3 regions of the Pseudomonas sp. Marseille-Q7302 genome follow, and region 3 is predicted to be linked to each of the others. Evidence: predicted binding sites of a transcription regulator. Region 3 holds the regulator's gene; each other region holds the start of a gene.
What was found. Region 3 encodes FliA, which starts transcription of late flagellar genes. Its sites were predicted from a motif close to CTAAAGTTTNNNNNNNNNNNGCCGNTAA; they were not measured.
Positions count from the first base shown of each region.

Region 1 (7,393 bases), 100 kb from region 3:
ACATGACAGCTTCCTATCTCGGCCTGGCGCTGGGGCAGGTCGTGCTGGTGGTCTCGCCCGATCTCGGCGTCGACAAGCTGATGCTGGTCGCCATCTGCTATGCGCTCTGTCTGGTGCCGGTGGCGGTCACCGGCAAGATCCACCCGGCGCCGCTCAAGCCGGCGCCACTGGAACCGACCTTCTTCATCCAGCGAATTCCGCAGTCCCTTACCACCACCCTGGTAGCCGGATTGGTGATCGGCTCCTTCTATGGCCTGGCCCCGCTCTATGCCAGCGCCCAGGGACTGCCTACCGAACGCATCGGTCTGTTCATGGCGTGCTGCATCTTCGCCGGTCTGATCGCTCAGTGGCCGATCGGTTGGCTGTCGGATCGTCATGATCGCAGTTGGCTGATTCGAGGTATCGCTATTGCCCTGACCATCGCGGCCTTGCCATTGGCCGTACTGCCTAAGGTGCCGCCGATAGTGCTGCTACCTTTGGGCCTTATCGTCAGTCTGCTGCAATTCGTGCTCTATCCCCTGGCGGTAGCGCTTTCCAACGATCACATCGAAGGTGAGCGGCGGGTTTCACTGAGCGCCATGCTGCTGGTGACCTTCGGGGTCGGTGCCTGTATCGGGCCACTGTTGGTGGGCGGCCTGATGAATCTGGTCGGACCCAACATGCTCTATGCCTTCGTAGTACTCTGCGGCGGGATTTTGATCTGGCGGATCCGTCCGAATGCAGTTACCGGTAAGCATCTGGTCGAGGAGGCGCCGCTGAGCCACGTGCCCATGCCCGAGGGATCGACCAGCTCGCCGCTGGTGGCCGCGCTGGATCCACGGGTCGATAGCCAGGTGGTACATGACCAGATGCACACTGAGCCGGTCGTAGAGGAGGAGCCTGCCGAGGAGGGGGCGCCTTTGCAGGAAGAGATCGAGTTCCTGGAGAACCCGCCTGAATCCAAGGCGACCTGAGAGGTGGAGGAGGGCGTCCAGCAGTCGTGGGCGCCCGGCTGGTCATTCGAACCGGCGGTTCTCTCGCTGCAGCTGGTAGACGAGGCGTTCGATCTGGCGTTGAGCGGCGCCGCCCAGATTGTGGAAGCTGACGCCGACCTCACTGTATTCCATGCGCTCCGTGCACGCCACGTGGCGAATGTTTATCGGGGTGTTGATGGCCCCGATAGGCAGCTCGGCGGTAAAGCTCTGTACCAGTTGCCCCGGTTGCAGCAGGTGGGTGACGTTACCAGGAAAACGCAGCTTGCAGCCGGTAGCTGACAGGTCGATCAACTGGCCACGTAGCTGTACTTGGCTGTCTATCTGACTCAGTTCTGCCGTGGCCGGCTGGGTCAGGAGCAGCTTGACCCGATAGGCATTGCGCCGCTGGTGGTAGGTCAGTTCGCTGGGCAACTCGACCCAGTAGCAGCGGTTGCCGTCGAGCTCGCTGAATTGCACGGGGCGATCGATCTGCCAGGTCACCCGAATGCCTTCATGAAAGCTGTCCACGCGAAAGGGCCTACCCTGCTCGAGCAGTCGCTCCGCCTCGCGCGGAATGAATTCGTCCAGGGCGATCAGGCCCTTGGTCTCGTCGATCTCGACGACGAAACTCTGGAATTGCTGATCCTGTCGGCTGAACGTGATCCGCAGCGGGATGTGCTGCTGTTGCGCAGGCCGCAAGCACGCCAGGATTTCTCCTTTGGAACGGTACACCTGGGGTGGCTGGGGGGCGTTTTGGCTAGCAGAGGCACCTTGCACCTGAGAACTCCTGTAGACAGCGGTCAGCAAGCATAATGGCTAACGGCCATCTGTACAGCGGAAAACGCCAGTGCGGGAAAAACGACGGTGATCAAGCCGAACTCAGCGGGCGCTGATAACCGCCACCGGTCTGGCTGCCGCGCCGATTGTACAAAGTGGGAGCCGAAGTGCCCTGCAGCACGTTGAGCAGTTTGCCGACCACGAAGCGATTGGCCTGGATGATCTGGCCATTACGCACGTTGCGGATCTTGCACTGCTCCATGAGCTGCGCGAGCTGGTTGGAAGCCGCCAGTAGCTCTTCGCCATCGGGCTGTCTGGACGCATAGGCCTGCAGCCCCTGCAGATCGACCTGCAGGCCATGGGCCTGGAGCAGGGCGGTACGCTGCTGGGCATGCTGATCGAGCTGCTTGAGCAGGATCTGCTTGGTGTCCAGCAGCGACTCCAGCCGTTCGAGCTGACGCTCGCTCAGGGCCTGGAATTCCTGCTCGATCAAAGCCAGCAGTTGCTCGCTCAGGTCGATGTCGTGGCGAGTGATGTCGAGCAAGGTAGCATTGGGCATGGCGCGTTTTCCGTTCGAACCTTAGTTGCGATCGTCAGGAAGGCCATGCCGAACCGGGCGTCAGGACTCGAACGCCATCAGCTTGTCGGCCACCTTCTGGCTGTCGACCTTGTAGGAGCCATCGGCGATGGCCTGTTTCAGGCGGCTGACCTTGTCACTGTCGACCACCGGCAGATCCTTGAGCCCAGCCGTCAGGGAGCTCAGTTGCTTGGCTTCGGCGCTCAAGCTGACCGACTCGCCGGAGGCGGTGCTCTTGGTAGCCTTGACGTCGCTGGTTTGAGCCGTGGACACATCCTTGGTGGACGCGGCCTTGGTATTGCCTATGCCCGCAGTAGAGGACGAATTCAGGCGATTGATATCTAGAGCCATGAGTGGAGATCCTCGTGTCGTCTCGTTCGCATACCCGGCTTATCGGCGTACCCCGCCGAAACTTTAGCCGTAGACCTGTGCGCCGGTTCACATCCTTCGACAGGATGGAAAGCAGAGGTTCAGGAGGCGGACGTTCAAGGTACCTCTTTTGGCTCCTTCGCTAAAGCGCTACCTCCACCTGTCCCTGATCGACCACCCGACCGCGAATCACCCGGTTGGAGCTCAGATTCCGTACCCGAATCTCCTCGTCCTTGGCGCCATTGGACAGGGCTTCACCCTGCATGCGAATGCTGAAGGAGGCGCTGCGGGCATTGATGACCACCTGTTCGCCCTTGCGAATGAGTTCGGCCTGCTCGATAAAGGAGGGCGCCAGCACCTGCTCGCTGACCACCTGACGTTTCAGCTGGGTCCCGATCACCTGTTCCAGGCTGGTGAGATAGCCCTGTGTCAGCGTCCCGACATCCCGTTCGACCAGGGCTATGTTGCTCGTGTCCAGCACCGTGCCGCGTAGAAGGGGCTGCAAGGTGACGACCACGGGGCGATAGAGCTTGACCTGGGCTGGCACGAACACCGTCCAGGGACTACTGCCTTCACACCGTACCTTGACGTTGATCCGGCCCACCGGCGCAGGAGTACCTTGTTGCGACAGCGTCAGAGGTTTGTCGCAGGCGGCGAGGCGCAGGCGGGGATCAAGGGAGTTGATTTGGGTTTCATGGCGGGCGTCGGAATGGGTGTCCAGTAAATATTCCTGCACGCGCTCCTCAAGAAAACTTTCGACAGCGCCGATAAGTTCGTCAGATGAGGTGTAGTCGCCTTCTGCATAGGCCTTTCCGCCCAGGCATGCCAGGATCAACATGAGATTCGCAGCCCAGCGGCAAGAGGTTTTCATAGGTCGGAAACACGTCACTTCGATCTTCATGAGTCACATCTAAGCAAGCCCTGTGCCGAGTTTTCCAACCGGTCCGAGGCAACGAGAGGAGTCGCCAAATGGCTGGTGTATTGGACGCAGTCAACCAACGTACCCAACTGGTGGGCCAGAACCGTCTGGAGCTGCTGCTGTTCCGCCTGGACGGCTCGCAGCTCTACGGCATCAACGTCTTCAAGGTGAAGGAGGTGCTGCAGTGCCCCAAGCTCACCGTGATGCCGAAATCGAGCCCGGTGGTGCGCGGCGTGGCCAGCATCCGTGGCGGCACCTTCCCCATCATCGACCTGGCCATGGCCACCGGTCGTCGTGGCCTGGAAGACATCAACAACTGCTTCGTGATCATCACCGAGTACAACACCAAGGTGCAGGGCTTCCTGGTGCGTTCGGTGGAGCGGATCGTCAACATGAACTGGGAAGGCATCAATCCGCCGCCCAAGGGTACCGGTCGTGATCACTACCTGACCGCCGTCACCCGGGTCGACAATCAGCTCGTCGAGATCATCGACGTGGAAAAGATCCTTTCCGAGGTGGCACCGTCCGTCGAGACCGTATCGGCCGGCGTGATCAGCGACGTGGTACAGGCGAAGGCCGTCACCAAGCGGGTATTGATCGTCGACGACTCCTCGGTGGCGCGCAAGCAGGTGACCCGCTGCTTGGAAACCGTTGGAGTAGAGGTGATCTCGCTCAATGACGGTCGTCAGGCGCTAAATTACCTGCAGGGTATGGTCGACGAAGGCAAGCGTCCGGAAGAGGAGCTGCTGATGATCATTTCCGACATCGAGATGCCGGAAATGGATGGCTACACCCTCACGGCGGAAATCCGTCATGATCCGCGAATGCAGAAAGTGCATATACTGCTGCATACCTCCTTGTCCGGCGTCTTCAACCAGGCGATGGTCAAGAAGGTCGGCGCGGACGACTTCCTGGCCAAGTTCCGTCCCGATGATCTTGCCTCCCGGGTAGCCGAGCGCATCAATGCGGTCGACAGTCACTAGGTGAAGGCGTCTCTATCCCGGTATCCAGAAGGCGGAGCGGCAGTGTCAGCAGTCAACGCGGATTTTGTGCTTTTTCGTGATTTCCTCGAGAAATCCAGCGGGATCCTGCTCGGTGACAACAAGCAGTACCTTGTCTCCAGTCGGCTCAACAAGCTGATGGAGACCGAGGGGATCAAGACGTTGTCGGAGTTGGTGCAGCGCATCCAGATGCAGCCCCGTGGCGGTTTGCGGGAAAAGGTCATCGATGCGATGACGACCAACGAAACCCTCTGGTTTCGCGACACCTATCCCTTCGAGGTACTCAAGAACCGCCTCTTGCCGGAGTTGACGAAGAATACTTTCGGCCAGCGCCTGCGGGTCTGGTCGGCGGCCTGCTCCTCGGGTCAGGAGCCCTATTCATTGTCCATGACCATGGACGAATTCGAGCGCAGCGCGGCAGGGCAGGGGCGTGGCGGCATGCAGATCGTGGCGACCGATCTCTCGGGCGCCATTCTCACTGCGGCGAAGTCCGGTGAATACGATTCGCTGGCGATTGGTCGCGGTCTGTCCCAGGAACGCCTGCAGCGCTACTTCGACGTGTTGCAGCCAAATCGTTGGGCGGTCAAGCCGGCGATTCGCAGTCGGATCGAATTTCGCGCTCTGAATCTATTGGACAGCTACGCCAGCCTCGGCAAGTTCGACATGGTGTTCTGCCGCAACGTGCTGATCTACTTCTCCGCTGACGTGAAGAAGGACATCCTCACCCGCATCCATGCCACCCTCAAGCCGGGCGGCTATCTGTTCCTGGGTGCGTCCGAAGCCCTCAACGGCTTGCCGGATCTCTATCAGATGGTGCAGTGCAATCCGGGCATCATCTACAAGGCCAAGTAGGCCATTGTATGGACATCCCCAAGGGCAGACCCAGGTCTGCCCTTTCTTTTTGCGCCAAAGTTTTGCCGCCCTGGCTCCCGTAGCCGGCAACGGCGGCGGAAAAACCTTGCCGCTTGCGGCCATTCTGACTGCCGCCCTGAGTGGAACCCTTGATTTAGAAGGGTTTTAGAGACTGGCACGGGCCTTGCTAAATCGCTTGCAAGCCACGTCAAAGGTCTCTCGACATGAGCATCAGTTTCGACAAAGCACTCGGGTTGCACGAGCAGGCGCTGAACTTCCGTTCTCAGCGCGCCGAGGTGTTGGGCAACAACATCGCCAATGCCGATACCCCAGGCTACAAGGCGCGGGATCTGGACTTCAGCGCCGTGCTGGCGGAGCAGGCGGCCAAGAATGCCTCCGGGGCTTCCGGACACTATCAGCTGGAAACCACCAACAGCCGCCATATCGCCGCCGAGGGTTTCGACATGGGCATGGGCGATGCCGCGCTGAAATATCGCATCCCCACCCAGCCGTCGGTGGACCAGAACACCGTGGATGCCCAGGTCGAGCAGGCCAACTACGCCGAAAACGCGATGAATTTCCAGGCCAGCTTCACCCTGCTCAATAGCAAGTTCAAGGGGCTGATGTCGGCCCTGCGCGGAGAATAGCCATGTCCCTGAGTTCGCTGTTCAACATCGCCGGTAGCGGGATGAGCGCCCAGAACGTTCGTCTCAACACCGTGGCCAGCAACATGGCCAACGCCGACTCCGTCTCCTCCAGCGTCGATCAGACCTACAAGGCGCGGCATCCGGTGTTCGCTGCCCAGTTCAACGCGGCCCAGGGCGGTGCTTCGCTGTTCGACGACCAGGGCCAGGCCGGTGTCGGGGTGGAGGTCAAGGGTATCGTCGAGGATCCGAGCGAGGTGCAGAAGCGCTACGAGCCCAATCATCCCATGGCGGACAAGGAAGGCTACGTCTATTACCCCAATGTGAACGTGGTGGAGGAGATGGCCGACATGATTTCGGCCAGTCGCGCCTTCCAGACCAACGCGGAAATGATGAATACCGCTAAACAGATGATGCAGAAGGTACTGACCCTCGGTCAGTAAGGAATCGGCGCCATGGCCATCAGTACGACCAACTCCACCGCTCAATCGGTACTCGACAAGTACTCGATCAACAAGACAGGCACCACCGCTGAGACGACTGCCAGCGACGGCAAGAAGGGCGGCAAGCTCGGCAAGGACGAGTTCCTCAAGCTGATGGTCGCCCAGATGAACAACCAGAATCCGCTGGAGCCCCAGGGCAACGGCGAATTCATCGCCCAGCTGGCGCAGTTCAGTACCGTCGAGGGCATCACCAACCTCAACACCAGCGTCGGCTCGATCCTCTCCGGTAGTCAGTCTTCCCAGGCACTGCAGGCGTCCACCCTGGTCGGCCGCAAGGTGATCGTCGATAGCGACAAGGTCAAGGTGGATACCAGCGAGGACTTCAAGGGCGCGCTCAACCTGACGGCGTCCAGCCCGAACGTCTGGGTCAACGTCTATGACACCACCGGCAACCAGGTGAACCGCTTGAATCTGGGGCAGCAAACCAGTGGCCTGGTGAACTTCACCTGGGACGGTACCGATGCCAGCGGCAAGAAGCTGGATGCCGGTACTTATCGCTTCGAGGCCCAAGCCAGTGTGGATGGCAAGACCGAGGCCATGAAAACCAGTTTGCCGGCCAATGTCGACAGCGTGACGCTGGGGCAGAACGGCGGCGAAATGACACTCAACCTTGCCGGCGTCGGCAGCATCGGCATCTCCAAAGTCCAGGCGGTCGGCCAGTAAGGCGCGGCACACGAGAGGAATCCAGCATGTCTTTCAATATCGGTTTGAGCGGCATCAAGGCCGCGTCCAGTGATCTCAACATCACCGGCAACAACATCGCCAACGCCAGCACCGTCGGCTTCAAGCAGTCACGGG
Region 1 covers NZ_CBCOPK010000001.1:3,354,898-3,362,290, reverse strand. The annotation lists gene ACWPW1_RS15675 (MFS transporter) at 1-953, shown strand, start outside; gene ACWPW1_RS15670 (flagellar brake protein) at 996-1,730, opposite strand; gene ACWPW1_RS15665 (flagella synthesis protein FlgN) at 1,822-2,289, opposite strand; gene flgM (flagellar biosynthesis anti-sigma factor FlgM) at 2,350-2,658, opposite strand; gene flgA (flagellar basal body P-ring formation chaperone FlgA) at 2,819-3,547, opposite strand; gene ACWPW1_RS15650 (chemotaxis protein CheV) at 3,646-4,578, shown strand; gene cheR (protein-glutamate O-methyltransferase CheR) at 4,621-5,448, shown strand; gene flgB (flagellar basal body rod protein FlgB) at 5,673-6,095, shown strand; gene flgC (flagellar basal body rod protein FlgC) at 6,098-6,535, shown strand; gene flgD (flagellar hook assembly protein FlgD) at 6,548-7,258, shown strand; gene ACWPW1_RS15625 (flagellar hook-basal body complex protein) at 7,285-7,393, shown strand, end outside.
Region 1: flgM (flagellar biosynthesis anti-sigma factor FlgM) is a predicted target of FliA. The motif match lies at 2,698-2,725, and genes of this name have one in related genera.

Region 2 (7,393 bases), 2.8 Mb from region 3:
CCCCAGCTGGTCGGCGCTGTCCTGCATTTCCGCCGGATTGCACCAGATGGTCACCACCTCGGTGGAAACCGCCAGGGGCGCACCGTTGCGATCGGTGATCATGCCGCGGGTGACCGGGATGGGAATGTGGCGCACCGAGCGACGGTCGCCCTGATCGCCGAGGAATTCGGCGTCGAACAGCTTGAGGTAGGTGATGCGTCCGGCGACCACGCAGGTCAACAGGACCAGCACGGCGACCACGACATAGAAGCGATAGCGGGGTGCGGCCGTCATGGCGGCTCCTGCGCGAGAAGAGGGCTTGGGCATGGTCACAACTGGTTACAACCATCGGGGACGCGCATGGTAACTGCTCCAGCCATCGGCCGGAAACCGCTGAGCGGTCGAGGGCGGTACACTGCACACATGAGCGACATCCCCCTGTACGATCTTTCTACCCCTGCCGTGACCTGCGAGAGCTGTCAGGCCTGGTGCTGCCGCCAGGAAGTCCTGCTGTTCGACGATGCCGGCGTGCCCGCGCGCTTCATCGAGGAAGACTGGACCGGTACCCGCATGAGGCGTCTCGACGACGGCTGGTGCGCCGCCCTGGATCGCGAGCAGATGAACTGCAGCATCTATGAGGTAAGGCCCTGGGTCTGCCGGATCTTCGACATGGCCGGTCCCGAATGCCTGGAAGAACGCGCGGACATGAAGCGGGCGATGGAAAGCGGCGAGTTCTGAGGCATTCGCCTGAAAGGTGCACCGTCCGGGTGGTCCCATCGCGGCCATGGGCCGCTCCTACGGAGCCATCCGACCGCTGTAGGAGCGGCCCATGGCCGCGAACAGCTACGTAGGGTGGCTAACGGCGCCAGCCTTGTCCACCTTGCAATGGCGCGGCCCTGTGGAAAACGCTGCGCGGTTTTCCAGGCTACAGGGGCGCTAGCGTCCTGTCGCGGCCTGGAACGCGACAGACCGTAGGTTGGGTTAAGACGGCTCTCTCGTCGAAGCCCAACGCGCGGAACCGAGCCCGCCCCGTTGGGCTTCGCTGGCGCTCAACCCAACCTACGCCGGCCCTTTGTCTAACGCAGCTTCTGCGGCTTGTAGGCGCAATAGCCGGGTCGTGGGCCGACGCGCGGGTGGTTACGGCAGGTGTCCGGGCGCTGGTCGTAGATGGTGCACAACCGCGTCTTGGGATGCAGGTAGAGGCAGTCGTTGTTGGACAGCCGCACCAGGGTGAACAGCCCGGTCTTGGCGTTGAGGCGTTCGACGACGCCGTCCTTCTTGAGCCGCTTGGCGATGTCCTTGAGCGGCTCGCCCTTCTCGAACTCGTCCACTACGCCCATGCGGATCAGATCGGACAGGCGGGCTTCCACCGGCAGGGTGCAGCAACTGGACGCGCAGTCCAGGCACATGGCCTTGTCGTAGCGGATCCAGGTTTCGGTGCGATCGAGATCGGCACCGAGAATGCGCAGTATCTGAGCCATGGCTTACTCGGCGAAGGTGACCTGACCGTCGGCCAGGGAGGCGACGCGGGCCAGGGATTCGACGCGATAGCCCTGGGCGTCGAGTTCGGCGCGACCGACCTGGAAGGACTTCTCGATGACGATGCCGAGACCCATGACCTGGGCACCGGCCTGACCGATGATGGAGATCAGCGCCTTGGCCGCCTTACCGTTGGCGAGGAAGTCGTCAATGATAAGCACCCGGTCGTCGGACGCCAGATGCATGGTCGAGACGGCTATGGTGCTCTCGGTCTGCTTGGTAAAGGAATAGACACTCGCGACCAGTAGATTGTCAGTAAGCGTCAGTGACTGATGCTTGCGCGCGAAGATCACCGGTACGCCCAGCTCCAGACCGGTCATCACCGCCGGGGCGATGCCCGAGGCTTCGATGGTCACGATCTTGGTGATGCCGGCATCGGCGAAGCGGCGGGCGAACTCCTGACCGATGTCCCGCATCAGCGCCGGGTCGATCTGGTGGTTGAGGAAGGCATCGACCTTGAGCACCTGCTCGGAGAGTACTTGGCCTTCGGTGCGAATCTTGGCTTTGAGGCGTTCCACGCGGACGATCCTTTAACGGCAACGCCCGGGCCTGAGTGCAGGACCGGGTCTGGGAATACGGGAGGGCGGCGATTGTGCCCTATCTTTCAAGAAAGTCGTTAGTTTGCCGACAAATCGCCTTATAGATACCCGCAACGGGTAGCGGCGTTTGCCAGCGGAAGGGCAGAGGAGCGGTCATCGATGGACGTTTTGTTGTCACCAGGGATTCGTGTGCTGAGCCGCTTCGGCTTCGCGCGCAAGTTTGCACTGCTCCTCGTGCTGTTCATTCTGCCACTCACGGTCAGCCTCTGGCTGCTCGGTGCGGATTTCCAGGCCAAGCTGGCGACGGTCAGCGGCGAACGCAGTGGCGTCCGGCTCTTGCAACGCCTGGATGTGCTGGAGGCCGAACTCAACGCCCAGCGCAACCTCACCGCGCGCTGGAAGGCGATCGACACCGCTCGGCAACCGACCCCGGCGGTGCAGGCCGCCATCGCCGCCTTGGAGGGCCGCAGTGACAGCGGTCGCGCGAGCCTCGCCGCGCTACAGCAGCAACTGGCGGCCGAGGCCCTGGGCAGTGGCGTGCAGCAACGCTTCCAGGAGCTCCAGCAGGCCTTAACCGGCCTCGACGTCAAGGATCTGCGCAATCTGGGCTGGTGGCCGGACGGCTACGACAGATTCACCGCGGCCCTGGGGGCCGTCCAGGCGTTGCGTGAGGAGATCGCCCTCGACAGCGGCCTGATCCTCGATCCCTGGCTGGAAACCTATCTGCTGATGCAGATCAGCACCACCCAGTCGGTCGAGCTGTACGAGCGACTAGGACGCCTGGCCAGTGTCGGTCAGGCCAGCGTGGTGTCCGGTCAGTTCAGCCTGCAGAGCCGACTGCAGTTGCGCGACCTGCGCGCGCGCGTTGGCGACTCCCACGAGAGCCTGACCAAGGTCGGCGCCCTGCTCAGCAGCAAGCTACCCGCCGACCTGGCCGGCTGGAAGAACGACTACCAAAAGGTCAACAGCCAGCTGGAGGCCAGCCTCAAGACCCTCGATCAGGGCATCTTCAGTGGCGAGATCACCCTCAAGCCGGAGCAGTTCGAAGCCACCCTGGACGGCGTCCTGCAAGGGCTGCAGGCCTTCCGCCAGCAGACCCTCGAAAGCCTGGATCAGCGGCTGCAGTTCTATCGCGCCGATGCCGTCCACCGTTTCGGCTTCATCGTCGCCGGCTTCGGGCTGCTGCTGGTGGTGACCTGTTATCTGCTGCTGTGCATGCAGGCGGCCATCCGCGGCAGCGCGCGGGGCATCACTACCCTGGCCGAAGGCTTGCGTGACGGCGATCTGACCCGCACGGCCCAGGTGAACGGACGCGACGAGCTGGCGGAAATCGGGCGGGCACTGGACCTGGCCGTGGTGCAGCTGCGGGCCAGCCTGCAGACGGTCGATCGGGAGAGTCGCCAGGTAGGTACGGCGTCGGGTGAACTGGGACAGCAGGCCGAGGCGGCGTTGGGCGCGGTGGAAGCCCAGCGCCAGCAGATCACCCAGATCGCCACTGCGGCGACCGAGCTGGCGGCCACTGCCCAGGGCGTGGCCCGGAGTTGCGAAGAGGCCGCCGGGCGCGCCGAGCAGATGCGCGGCATCGCTCAGGTCAGCCAGCGCGATAGTCGCCAGACCACCGCCAGCATCCAGCGCCTCAATCAGCGGTTGGACGAGACCGCGGCGGCCATGGCCCAGGTCAACACCCAGGCCGGGGAGATCCAGCAGGTGGTGGACGTCATCCGTGGCATCGCCGAGCAGACCAATCTGCTGGCCCTCAACGCTGCCATCGAGGCGGCGCGCGCCGGTGATCAGGGCCGTGGTTTCGCCGTGGTCGCCGACGAGGTACGTTCATTGTCGCAGCGCACCCAGGCCTCCACGGCACAGATCGCCGGCACTGTCGGCAGTCTGAGCAGTACCGTGGCCCAGGCCGTGTCGCTGATGCAGGAGGCCTGTGGTCAGGCGGCCAGCGACGCCCAGTCGGTCACCGGCCTGGGGCAGCGTCTGGAAGAGATCGCCGAATCGGTGCAGGGGGTGTCCGATACCCTGGTGCAGATCGCCACGGCGGCTGAACAGCAGGCGGTCACCGCCGATCAGGTCAGCGGCAATATCCAGCAAATCGATGGCGCCGCTGCCGAGCTGCTCGGCAATGCGCGCACGGTGCAGAGCACGGCGGTCGGCCTGGACGCGGGCAGCCGCACCCTGGCGGCCAACACCACGCGTTTCCGCCTGGGCTAGAACGCAGAAGGGGCGCCTGTCAGGGCGCCCCTCCCACTCAAAGAACCGCTGATCAGGCCCGGGTATCGAGCAGCCGGCCCAGGGTTTCCTGAGAGGCCTGCATGACCTTGGTACCGGCCAGCGCCTGGTACTTGCCGACATCCAGATTGACCAGTTGGCTCGCCATGTCAGCCTGGCTGTTGGTGGTCGCGCCCAGGGCTTGCTGTTCGTTGCGCGCGGTCTGGGAGGCGAGGGCGGCACCGGCCTTTTCGACCGTGCGGCTGCCGTTCTGGTAGGCCTGCACCCCTGCGTAGAGGGTATTGCTTGAAGTCACGTTCATGGACAGCGTCCTCGACGGTGATGTCAAAGGGCTATTGAAGCAGCTTTGACGTCAAAGAACCAGCAGGCCGTGTCACCGCTTGTGTCCCGCTACTGTTGAATCGTCGCCCGGTTGCCCTGACCGCTCTGGCTCAGGTTGACGGCGTTGCCAGCGCTCGCCTGGCTGACGGAGGCATATTGGCTAGCGCCCTGCTGGCTGGCGCTGACCTGGGCGTCGCTGCCCAGGCCTGCATGGAAGGAATGACCATCGCCCAGCTGCTCGATGCCGAGCTCGACGTTGTCGCCGATCCAGATCGCGCTGACTTCGTTGTCGTTGCCCTGGGAGACCAGGGTCAGACGGGAGTCGTCCCCGCCGATCAGGACGCCGGCGCTGTTGCGATTGCCCACTTGTTGCAGATCGAGGTGGTTGCCATCGCCCGTCAGGATCACCTGGGCGGCATTGTCATCGCCAAGCTGGCGCGTGTTGACGGCCTGTGGTCTGTTTTCAAGGCCGTTCTGCTGCACCGCCGCGCTGTTGCGATTGCCGATCTGGATCAGTTGGACATCTTGCTGCCGCGCGCCCTGGCGGGCCCCGGCCTGGTTGTCGTCACCGCGTTGCTCGACCACGGCCCGGTTGGCGCCGCCGCCCTGCAGCAGGTCGACCTCGTTGCGCGCGCCCAGGGTCAGCACATCCTGCACATGATCATCGCCCACCTGCTTGAGTCGCGAGCGGCTACCGCTGTCGCGGCCGTCCTGGAACAGGCTCAATTGATTGCGTGCGCCCTGCTGCTCGATGAGCATCCGCTGGTCGTAGCCACCCTGGCGCACCAGGGCTTCGTTCTGCAGACCGCTTTGCAGGATGTCCACCCCATCGCGCTGGCCGTGGCCCTGGTAGACATAGGCATGGCTCTGGCTGGCCTCGCGCTGGTCGATGACGATCTCGCGCGCGCCGCCGGCGGCCTGGGTGACATTGGTGAAGTTGCCGACACCGCCCTGCTCGACGCGGGTGCGGTCGCCCTGGGAGTCGCGCTGGGTGAGATAGGCCTGGCTGGCGCGACCGGTCTGGACGACTTCCAGGCTGCCCTGGCGGGTATCGGGTTCCTGGGTGAGGAAGGCGCCGAGGCGCTCGCCGCGCTGATCCACGAGGGTCTGGTTGTCCAGCGCCCAGGCGGTGCTGGTCAGGCCAAGCAGGCCCAGGCAGGTCAGGAACGTGGAAGTGGGCACGGGGCGAATCCGGTAGCGGCAGACAGGGCAGTCTGCCGCCGGCCTGGCCCTGCGGCCATCGCCCGAAAGACTGATATCAGCCCGGCAGGCGCAGGTGCGCCGCGACCGCGGCGGGAGTGGCCGCAGCCAGGTGCGGCACCGTGCCCAGGCAGGGCGCTGGCAGGCGCTCGTGCAGGGTGGCGAGGTTGTCGTCCAGGCGCAGGGTGGCCGGGGCCACCAGATTGGCTACCCAGCCGGCCAGCGGCAGGCCGTCGGCGAGGATGGCCTCGGCGCTGAGCAGCGCGTGGTTGATGCAGCCCAGGCGCACCCCGACCACCAGGATCACCGGCAGGCCCAGTTCGCGGGCGAGGTCGGAGAGCGACTCGCGGCCGGCCAGGGGCACGCGCCAGCCACCGGCGCCTTCCACCAGGGTGAAGTCGGCCTGCAGCGCCAGGATCCGGCGCACCGGCGCGGCCAGGGCGGCGACGCTGAGGTCGATACCCGCCTCGCGGGCGGCCAGGTGCGGCGCGATGGCCGGTTCCAGGGCGATGGGATTGATGTCGGCATAGCCGAGCGGCAGCGAGGTCTCACCCAGCAGCGCCAGGGCATCACCGTTGCGCAGGCCGTCGGCGGTGCGTTCGCAACCGGAGGCCACCGGCTTGACCCCGGCGGTGGTGAGGCCCTGCAGGCGCGCCTGGTGCAGCAGGCCGGCGGCGATGGTGGTCTTGCCGATCTCGGTATCGGTGCCGGTGACGAAATAGGCGGGCATGGCGGTCATTCCTTGCGGAGCAGAACGTGGATCACCTGATAGGTGGCCGGCAGGCCGGCGGGCTGGCGCAGGCTTTCATAGGCGCGGGTAAAGGCCGCCAGCCGCTGGCGCCCGGTGAGGCCCTGGGGGCGACCCTGGTTGAGGTTGTGGGCGCCGATGGCCTTGAGGTGCTGGGTCAGGGCGCGCAGGTCAGGGAAGTGCAGGCGCTCGGGCTCGACGTCCAGCCCCAGCACCTGCAGGCCACTGGCTGCGGCGGCGTCGGCATAGGCCGCCTGGCGGCGGAAGCGATTGACGTGCACCTGGTCGTCCACCTGGGCCCAGCTCTGGCGCAATTCGTCGAGGGTGCCCTCGACCAGGCTGCTGAAGGCCAGTACACCGCCTGGCCGCAGGATGCGCCGCGCTTCGGCGAGCACGGCGGGCAGGTCCGGGCACCACTGCAGGGCCAGGCTGGACAGGATGAGGTCGCAGCAGTCCGCGCGCAGCGGCAGGCGCTCGGCGTCGGCGGTCAGGTAGTGGCGGGCGCCGGCACCTTGCTCGCGGGCGTGGCGGAGCATGCCGAGGGCCAGGTCCAGGGCCAGGCCTTCGGCGTGCGGATGGCGCCGGGCCAGGGCCCGGCTGCAATAGCCGGTGCCGCTGCCCAGGTCCAGCCAGCGTTGCGGGGCCTGGAGGGGCAGCCGACTGAGTAGGCGATCGGCGACCCGGCGTTGCAGGAGGGCGGCGCCGTCGTACTGCGCGGCGGCGCGGGAAAAGGACAGCGCCACCTGGCGCTTGTCGGGCAATACGTCAGCCATCTCGTCCTGCATAGATGAATTCACGGATACGGGTGGCCACCTCGTCCGGGCGCTCCAGC
Region 2 covers NZ_CBCOPK010000001.1:406,177-413,569, forward strand. The annotation lists gene ACWPW1_RS01935 (penicillin-binding transpeptidase domain-containing protein) at 1-273, opposite strand, end outside; gene ACWPW1_RS01940 (YkgJ family cysteine cluster protein) at 403-717, shown strand; gene ACWPW1_RS01945 (YkgJ family cysteine cluster protein) at 1,056-1,460, opposite strand; gene ACWPW1_RS01950 (xanthine phosphoribosyltransferase) at 1,464-2,036, opposite strand; gene ACWPW1_RS01955 (methyl-accepting chemotaxis protein) at 2,217-4,274, shown strand; gene ACWPW1_RS01960 (hypothetical protein) at 4,327-4,593, opposite strand; gene ACWPW1_RS01965 (hypothetical protein) at 4,683-5,795, opposite strand; gene bioD (dethiobiotin synthase) at 5,872-6,543, opposite strand; gene bioC (malonyl-ACP O-methyltransferase BioC) at 6,549-7,346, opposite strand; gene ACWPW1_RS01980 (alpha/beta fold hydrolase) at 7,327-7,393, opposite strand, start outside.
Region 2: ACWPW1_RS01955 (methyl-accepting chemotaxis protein) is a predicted target of FliA. The motif match lies at 2,122-2,149, and genes of this name have one in related genera.

Region 3 (7,393 bases):
CGCGGATTCTCGCCTTCGCCGATGGACATCAGCCCTTCCAGCAGCATTTCCCGGTAGCGGGACTGCTGCTGGGCCAACGCCTTGAGCTTGTTGCCGATGGGCAATAGCAGCAGGTTGGCAAAGGCGACGCCATAGATGGTGGCGACGAAGGCCACCGCGATGCCGCTACCCAGCTGTGAGGGATCGGCGAGATTCTGCATGACGTGGATCAGGCCCATCACCGCACCGATGATGCCGACCGTGGGCGCATAGCCGCCCATGGCTTCATAGACCTTGGCGGCGGCGATGTCACGATCTTCCTGGCCGTAGAGGTCCACTTCCAGAATGCTGCGCAGGGTCTCGGGCTCAGTGCCGTCCACCAGCAGCTGCAGCCCCTTGGCGGCATAGGGATCGGCCTCGCGGGCGACCAGGGGCTCGAGACCCAACAGGCCTTCCTTGCGCGCCACGTTGCTCCAGTTGACCACCTTGCGAATGCCACCGGTGAGGTCCAGCGTTGGCGGCACGAACACCCACCCCAGCATGGTCAGGGCGCGGCGCAGCACCGGTAGCCGGGTCTGCAGCAGCACGGCACCGAGGGTCCCACCCACTACGATGAGCGCCGCCGGACCATTGGCCAGGGCGGCGAAGGAGCCGCCCTCCAGCAGATTGCCGCCCATGATGGCGGTGAATGCCAGCAGGATGCCGATAAGACTGAGGACGTCCACGCTCAATGCCCTTCTGGCGAATGAACGCCTGCCGTCACGAACAGGCCTCGGTCAGGTGCCTGCCGATGTCTTCCAGGCCGTAGATGGCGTCGGCCAAGTTGGCCTTGGCGATGGCCATCGGCATCCCATAGATGACGCAACTGGCTTCGTCCTGGGCCCACACCTGGCTACCGACCTGCTTGAGCATCCGCGCGCCTTCGCGACCGTCGGCGCCCATGCCGGTCAGGACCACCGCCAGCACCTTGTCGGCGTAGGCCTTGGCGGCGGAGCCGAAGGTCACATCGACACAAGGCTTGTAGTTGAGGCGTTCATCACCGGGCAGGATCTTCACCATGCCGCGGCCGTCCACCATCATCTGCTTGCCCCCGGGCGCCAGCAGCGCCAACCCCGGACGCAGCTGATCGCCGTCCTCGGCTTCCTTGACGCTGATACGGCAGAGCTTGTCCAGACGCTCGGCGAAGGCCTTGGTGAAGGCGGCGGGCATGTGCTGGATCAGCACCAGCGGCGCCGGGAAATTGGCTGGCAGTTGGGTCAGCACGCGCTGCAGGGCCACTGGGCCGCCGGTGGACGTACCGATGGCCACCAGGCGGTAGTGCTTGCGCTTGGGCGGCGGTGACGCCGGGGTACTGGGCGCGTGACTAGCCTGGGTCGCACTGGGCGCCGCCGGCCGGGTCACCGGCCGGGCACTTGCCGATGCAGCCGCCGGACTCGCGGACGCTGCCGGCGCGACACTGGGCGCCACCGCGAAGCGGCGATTGGAACGGGCGATATGGTGGATCTTCTCGCACAGCAGCTTCTGCACACTCGCCGGATTGCGCGAGATGTCCTCAAAATTCTTCGGCAAGTAGTCGACCGCGCCAGCATCCAGGGCATCCAGGGTGACCCGGGCGCCTTCATGGGTGAGCGAGGAGAACATCAGTACCGGAGTCGGGCACTTCTGCATGATATGGCGGACGGCAGTGATGCCGTCCATCATCGGCATCTCGTAATCCATGGTGATGACATCGGGCCGCAGTGCCAGGGCCTGATCGACCCCCTCACGCCCGTTGCTGGCCGTGCCCACCACCGAGATGTTGGGGTCGGCCGCCAGGATTTCCTTGAGCCGACGCCGGAAGAAGCCGGAATCGTCTACCACCAGTACTTTTACCGGCATACCTTGAAACTCCTAACCTGGGGCGGCTCAGGCCACCCGATGGCGCAGGGCACAGGACCCGACGCCGCTCGTACCTGGCCGACTCAGAGCCCGCGACGGGCGTAGCGCTTGAGCATGCTGGGTACATCGAGGATGAGCGCGATGCGGCCGTCGCCAGTGATGGTCGCCCCCGACATGCCGGGCGTGCCCTGCAGCATCTTGCCGAGTGGCTTGATGACCACCTCTTCCTGGCCCACCAGCTGATCGACCACGAAGCCGATACGCTGGGTGCCGACCGAGAGGATCACCACGTGCCCCTCGCCCTGCTCCACGTGGGCTGCACCAGGTACCAGCCAACGCTTGAGGTAGAAGAGCGGCAGTGCCTTGTCGCGCACCACCACCACTTCCTGGCCATCCACCACGTTGGTGCGGGACAGGTCGAGGTGGAAGATCTCGTTGACGTTGACCAGCGGGAAGGCGAAGGCCTGGTTGCCCAGCATCACCATCAGCGTCGGCATGATCGCCAGGGTCAGGGGTACCTTGATGACGATCTTGGAGCCCTGGCCCTTGGTCGAGAAGACGTTGAGGGTACCGTTGAGCTGGCTGATCTTGGTCTTGACCACGTCCATGCCCACGCCGCGGCCGGAGATGTCGGAGATCTCGGCCTTGGTGGAGAAACCCGGGGCAAAGATCAGGTTGAAGCACTCGGTCTCGGTCAGGCGATCGGCCGCGTCGCGGTCGAGCAGGCCCTTTTCCACCGCCTTGTTACGCAGCAGATCCGCGTCCATGCCCTTGCCGTCGTCGGAAATCGACAGCAGGATATGGTCGCCTTCCTGCTCGGCGGAAAGCACCACGCGTCCGGCGCGGGACTTGCCGTTGCCTTCACGCTCGGCCGGCCCCTCGATGCCATGGTCGACCGCATTGCGCACCAAGTGCACCAGCGGATCGGCCAGGGCCTCGACCAGGTTCTTGTCCAGGTCGGTTTCTTCACCGACCAGCTCCAGGTTGATCTCTTTCTTCAGGCTGCGCGCCAGATCGCGGACCAGGCGCGGGAAGCGGCCGAAGACTTTCTTGATCGGCTGCATTCGGGTCTTCATGACCGAGGTCTGCAGATCCGCGGTGACCACGTCGAGGTTGGACACGGCCTTGGCCATGGCCTCGTCGCCGCTGTTCAGGCCCAGGCGTACCAGGCGGTTACGCACCAGCACCAGTTCGCCGACCATGTTCATGATCTCGTCCAGCCGCGCGGTATCGACCCGCACGGTGGTCTCCGCCTCGCTGGTGGGACGCTCGCCTGCCGTGGCAGGTGCCGCCGGCTTAGGCGCAGCGACCTCGGCGGCCGGTTTCGGTGCCGGTGCTGGGGCCGGGGCCGGGGCCGGGGCCGGGGCCGGAACAGGCTGAGGCGCGGCGACCGGTGTCGGCGCAGCGGCAACCGGTGCAGCTACGGGCTCGGCGGGGCCACTGAACTTGCCCTTGCCATGGAGTTCATCGAGCAGGGATTCGAACTCGTCATCGGTGATCTCATCACCACTCGCCGCCGCCGGAGCAGCCGTGACGGGTGCCGATGCGGCCGGCGCAGGAGCCTCGTTCGCGACGAACTTGCCCTTGCCGTGCAGCTCGTCGAGCAGGGCTTCGAATTCGTCATCGGTGATCTCGTCGCCACCCGTGGCGGCTGGCGCAGGTGCCGTGGCAGCCACCGGAGCCGCCGCTGGCGCCTCGTTGAACTTGCCTTTGCCATGCAGCTGATCGAGCAAGGCCTCGAATTCGTCGTCGGTGATGTCCTCGCCACCGGCGGCACTGGCGGTTTCCGCAGTGGCCCCCTGGTCGGCACCCGGCTCGCTGCCCAGGGCATCGAGCAGGTTCTGGAAATCGGCATCGCTCAGTTCCGGCTCGGCAGCCGCCGCGGCAGTCGGAGCGGGCTCTGCGGCGGCGACCGGGGCAGCAGCCACGGGCGCAACCGGAACCGGCGCCGGCTCACTGCCGGCGGGTTCGGCCAGGCGGGCCAGGGCCGCCAGCAATTCAGGCGAGGCCGGGGTCGGCTCTTCGCGTTCACGGACCTGACCGAACATTTCGTTGACGGAATCCAGTGCCTGCAGCACCACATCCATCAGCTCGGCATCCACGCGGCGTTCGCCTTTGCGCAGGATGTCGAACACGTTTTCCGCGATATGGCAGCACTCGACCAGGGTATGGAGCTGCAGGAAACCGGCACCGCCCTTTACGGTATGGAAGCCACGGAAAATGGCATTCAGCAGATCCATGTCATCCGGGCGGCTTTCCAGCTCGACCAATTGTTCGGACAACTGTTCGAGAATCTCGCCGGCCTCTACCAGGAAATCCTGGAGGATTTCTTCATCGGCGTCGAAGCTCATTCCTGCACTCCCCAAGAGGGTCTGGGTCAAAAGCCCAGACTGGATAGAAGATCGTCGACGTCGACCTGAGCGGCCACGACGTCTTCACGCTTATCGGCATGAATCTGCGGACCTTCACCCTTCATCGTCTTTTCTTTTCGATTCTGTTCGATCAGCGCGGTGTGATCGTGACTGAAGCCGGTATAGCGATCGACCTGACTGGCCATCATCACCAGCTTGACGAGGTCTTTCTCGATCTGCCCGACGAGATTGACGACCCGCTTGATCACCTGACCGGTGAGATCCTGGTAGTCCTGCGCGAGGAGAATGTCGTTGAGCTTGGCCGACAGCTGTTCGGCACTGCTCTCGCTGTGGCTGAGGAAGGCGTCGACGCGCTTGGCCAGTTCGCGGAATTCGTCCGCGCCCATTTCCCGGCGCATGAATTTCTTCCAGTCGGCATGCACGGCACGGGCCTCGTCGCCGAAGTTGCCTACCAGCGGCGCGCTCTCCTCCACCAGATCCATGGTCCGGTTGGCGGCGTTCTCGGTCATCTTCACCACGTAGGAGAGACGATCGGTGGCATCGCTGATCTGGGAGACCTCTTCGCCGGCCATGCCGCGCGGATCGATCTCGAAGTTGACGATGGCATTGTGCAGCTCGCGGGTCAGCTTGCCGACTTCCTGGTAAAGACCCCGATCACGCAGTTGATTGAGCTCATTGATAACATGCACGGCCTGGGTGAAATCGCCGCTTTCCAGGCATTTCACCAGCTCTTGGGCGTGCTGTTTTAGATTCGACTCGAAGTCGCTGAAGCTGTTGGTGCCAAGCTGATCCATAACGTCCCCGCGGCTTTCTTCAGCCGTTCACCCGCTCGAAGATCTTGTCGATCTTTTCTTTCAGCACCTGGGCGGTGAAAGGCTTGACCACATAGCCATTCACGCCGGCCTGAGCGGCTTCGATGATCTGCTCACGCTTGGCCTCGGCGGTCACCATCAGCACCGGCAGGGTCTTCAGGCGCGCGTCGGCGCGGACCTGGCGCAGCAGGTCGATGCCGGTCATGCCAGGCATGTTCCAGTCGGTGACGAGAAAATCGAAGTTGCCGCTCTGCAGCATCGGCAGTGCGGTATTGCCGTCGTCTGCTTCGGCGGTATTGGTGAATCCCAGATCGCGCAGCAAATTCTTGATGATGCGTCTCATCGTGGAAAAATCGTCCACGATGAGGATTTTCATGTTCTTGTCCAAGTCGACCTCCGTCCTAATCCGCACACACGCCACAAGGCGCGTCTAAGCAATCGTAGTAGCCTGAGTACCAGCCGGTTAACGCGAACGCCATTCCGCCAGCCGCGCCCGCAGGCGTGCCGCGCATTGACTGTGAAGTTGGCAGACACGTGACTCGCTCACACCCAGCACCTCGCCGATTTCCTTGAGGTTGAGTTCCTCGTCGTAATACAGCGAGAGCACCAGACGTTCACGCTCCGGAAGATTGGCGATGGCCTCGGCCAGGGCCTTGCGGAAGCGCTCGTCTTCCAGACCGCGACCGGGCTCGAGTTCATGCGAACCGCTCTCCTCGAGCCCATGCTCACCACCCTCCATGAGGTCGTCGAAGCTGAACAGGCGACTCCCCATGGTGTCGCCAAGGATGCCGTAGTACTCATCCAGACTCAATTTAAGTTCGGCCGCGACTTCGGAATCTTTAGCGTCACGACCAGTGCGCGCTTCCACTGCCCGAATGGCGTCGGTGACCATGCGCGTGTTGCGGTGCACCGAGCGCGGCGCCCAGTCGCCCTTGCGGACCTCATCGAGCATGGCACCGCGGATGCGGATGCCAGCGTAGGTCTCGAAGCTGGCGCCCTTGCCGGCGTCGTATTTGCGCGAGGCCTCCAGCAGACCGATCATGCCGGCCTGCATCAGGTCTTCGACCTGTACGCTCGCCGGCAGGCGCGCCAGGAGATGGTAGGCGATGCGTTTCACCAACGGCGCGTAGCGGTTGATGAGCTGCTCCTGCTGGGTACGTTCCGAGGTTTTGCTGTACATGCGAAGCCCGCTGGATGCTGTCATGCGTGGGTACCGATGGCTGGTTGCACAAGGCGCTCGACAAAGAACTCGAGATGGCCGCGCGGATTGGCGGGCAGCGGCCAGCCATCGACTTTCTGAGCCACCGCACGAAAGGCCAGTGAGGCCTTGGCACGCGGAAAGGCTTCGTACACGGGGCGCTGTTTCTGTACCGCTTTGCGCACCGCTTCATCGAACGGAATGGCGCCCACGTATTGCAAGGCGACATCCAGGAATCTGTCGGTCACCTTGGTCAGCTTAGCAAAGAGATTGCGGCCTTCCTGGGGTGTCAGCGCCATATTCGCCAACACCCGGAAACGGGTGACGCCATGGTCGCGATTGAGCAGCTTGATCAGGGCGTAGGCATCGGTGATGGAGGTGGGCTCGTCGCACACCACGACCAGGACTTCCTGGGCGGCGCGGACGAAGCTGACCACCTGGTCGCCGATGCCGGCAGCGGTATCGACGATGAGCACGTCGAGGTTCTCGCTGATGTCGCTGAAGGCCTGGATCAGACCGGCATGCTGGGCCGGCGTCAGATTGACCATCGCCTGGGTGCCCGAGGCTGCCGGGACGATGCGGATGCCGCCCGGCCCGTGCAGCAGCACGTCGCGCAGCTCACATTCGCCGGAAATGACGTCGGCCAGGGTGCGCTTGGGCGACAGCCCGAGCAGAACGTCGATGTTGGCAAGGCCCAGGTCGGCGTCGAGCAGCATGACGCGCCGCCCGATATCGGCCAGGGCCAAGGCCAGGTTGACCGACACATTGGTCTTGCCGACACCGCCTTTACCGCCCGTGACCGCTATGACTTGGACGGGATGCATGCTACCCATTGCCTGATACCTTTGATTGAAATCCGTCACACTTTAGACCAAGTGCATTTGGCGTGCCCAGGCATGCGATGCACCACTACCGTTCGTCGGCGCTAACCGGCGCGGCGGGCATTGCTCTGATACAGGCCGGCGAACATGCCGGCCATGGTTTCTTCGCTCGGCTCTTCGGACGCCTGCAGGCTCACGGCGCGGCTCACCAGCTGGTGGCTGCGAGCCGGATGCAGATCGTCCGGGATGCGCGGACCGTCGGCGATGTAGGCCACCGGCAGGCGCTGGCTGATGGCCAGGCCCAGGGCTTCGCCGAGGCTGGCGGCCTCGTCC
Region 3 covers NZ_CBCOPK010000001.1:3,250,087-3,257,479, forward strand. The annotation lists gene ACWPW1_RS15150 (flagellar motor protein) at 1-704, opposite strand, end outside; gene ACWPW1_RS15155 (protein-glutamate methylesterase/protein-glutamine glutaminase) at 739-1,857, opposite strand; gene ACWPW1_RS15160 (chemotaxis protein CheA) at 1,941-4,208, opposite strand; gene ACWPW1_RS15165 (protein phosphatase CheZ) at 4,235-5,023, opposite strand; gene ACWPW1_RS15170 (chemotaxis response regulator CheY) at 5,043-5,417, opposite strand; gene fliA (RNA polymerase sigma factor FliA) at 5,505-6,245, opposite strand; gene fleN (flagellar synthesis regulator FleN) at 6,242-7,072, opposite strand; gene flhF (flagellar biosynthesis protein FlhF) at 7,165-7,393, opposite strand, start outside.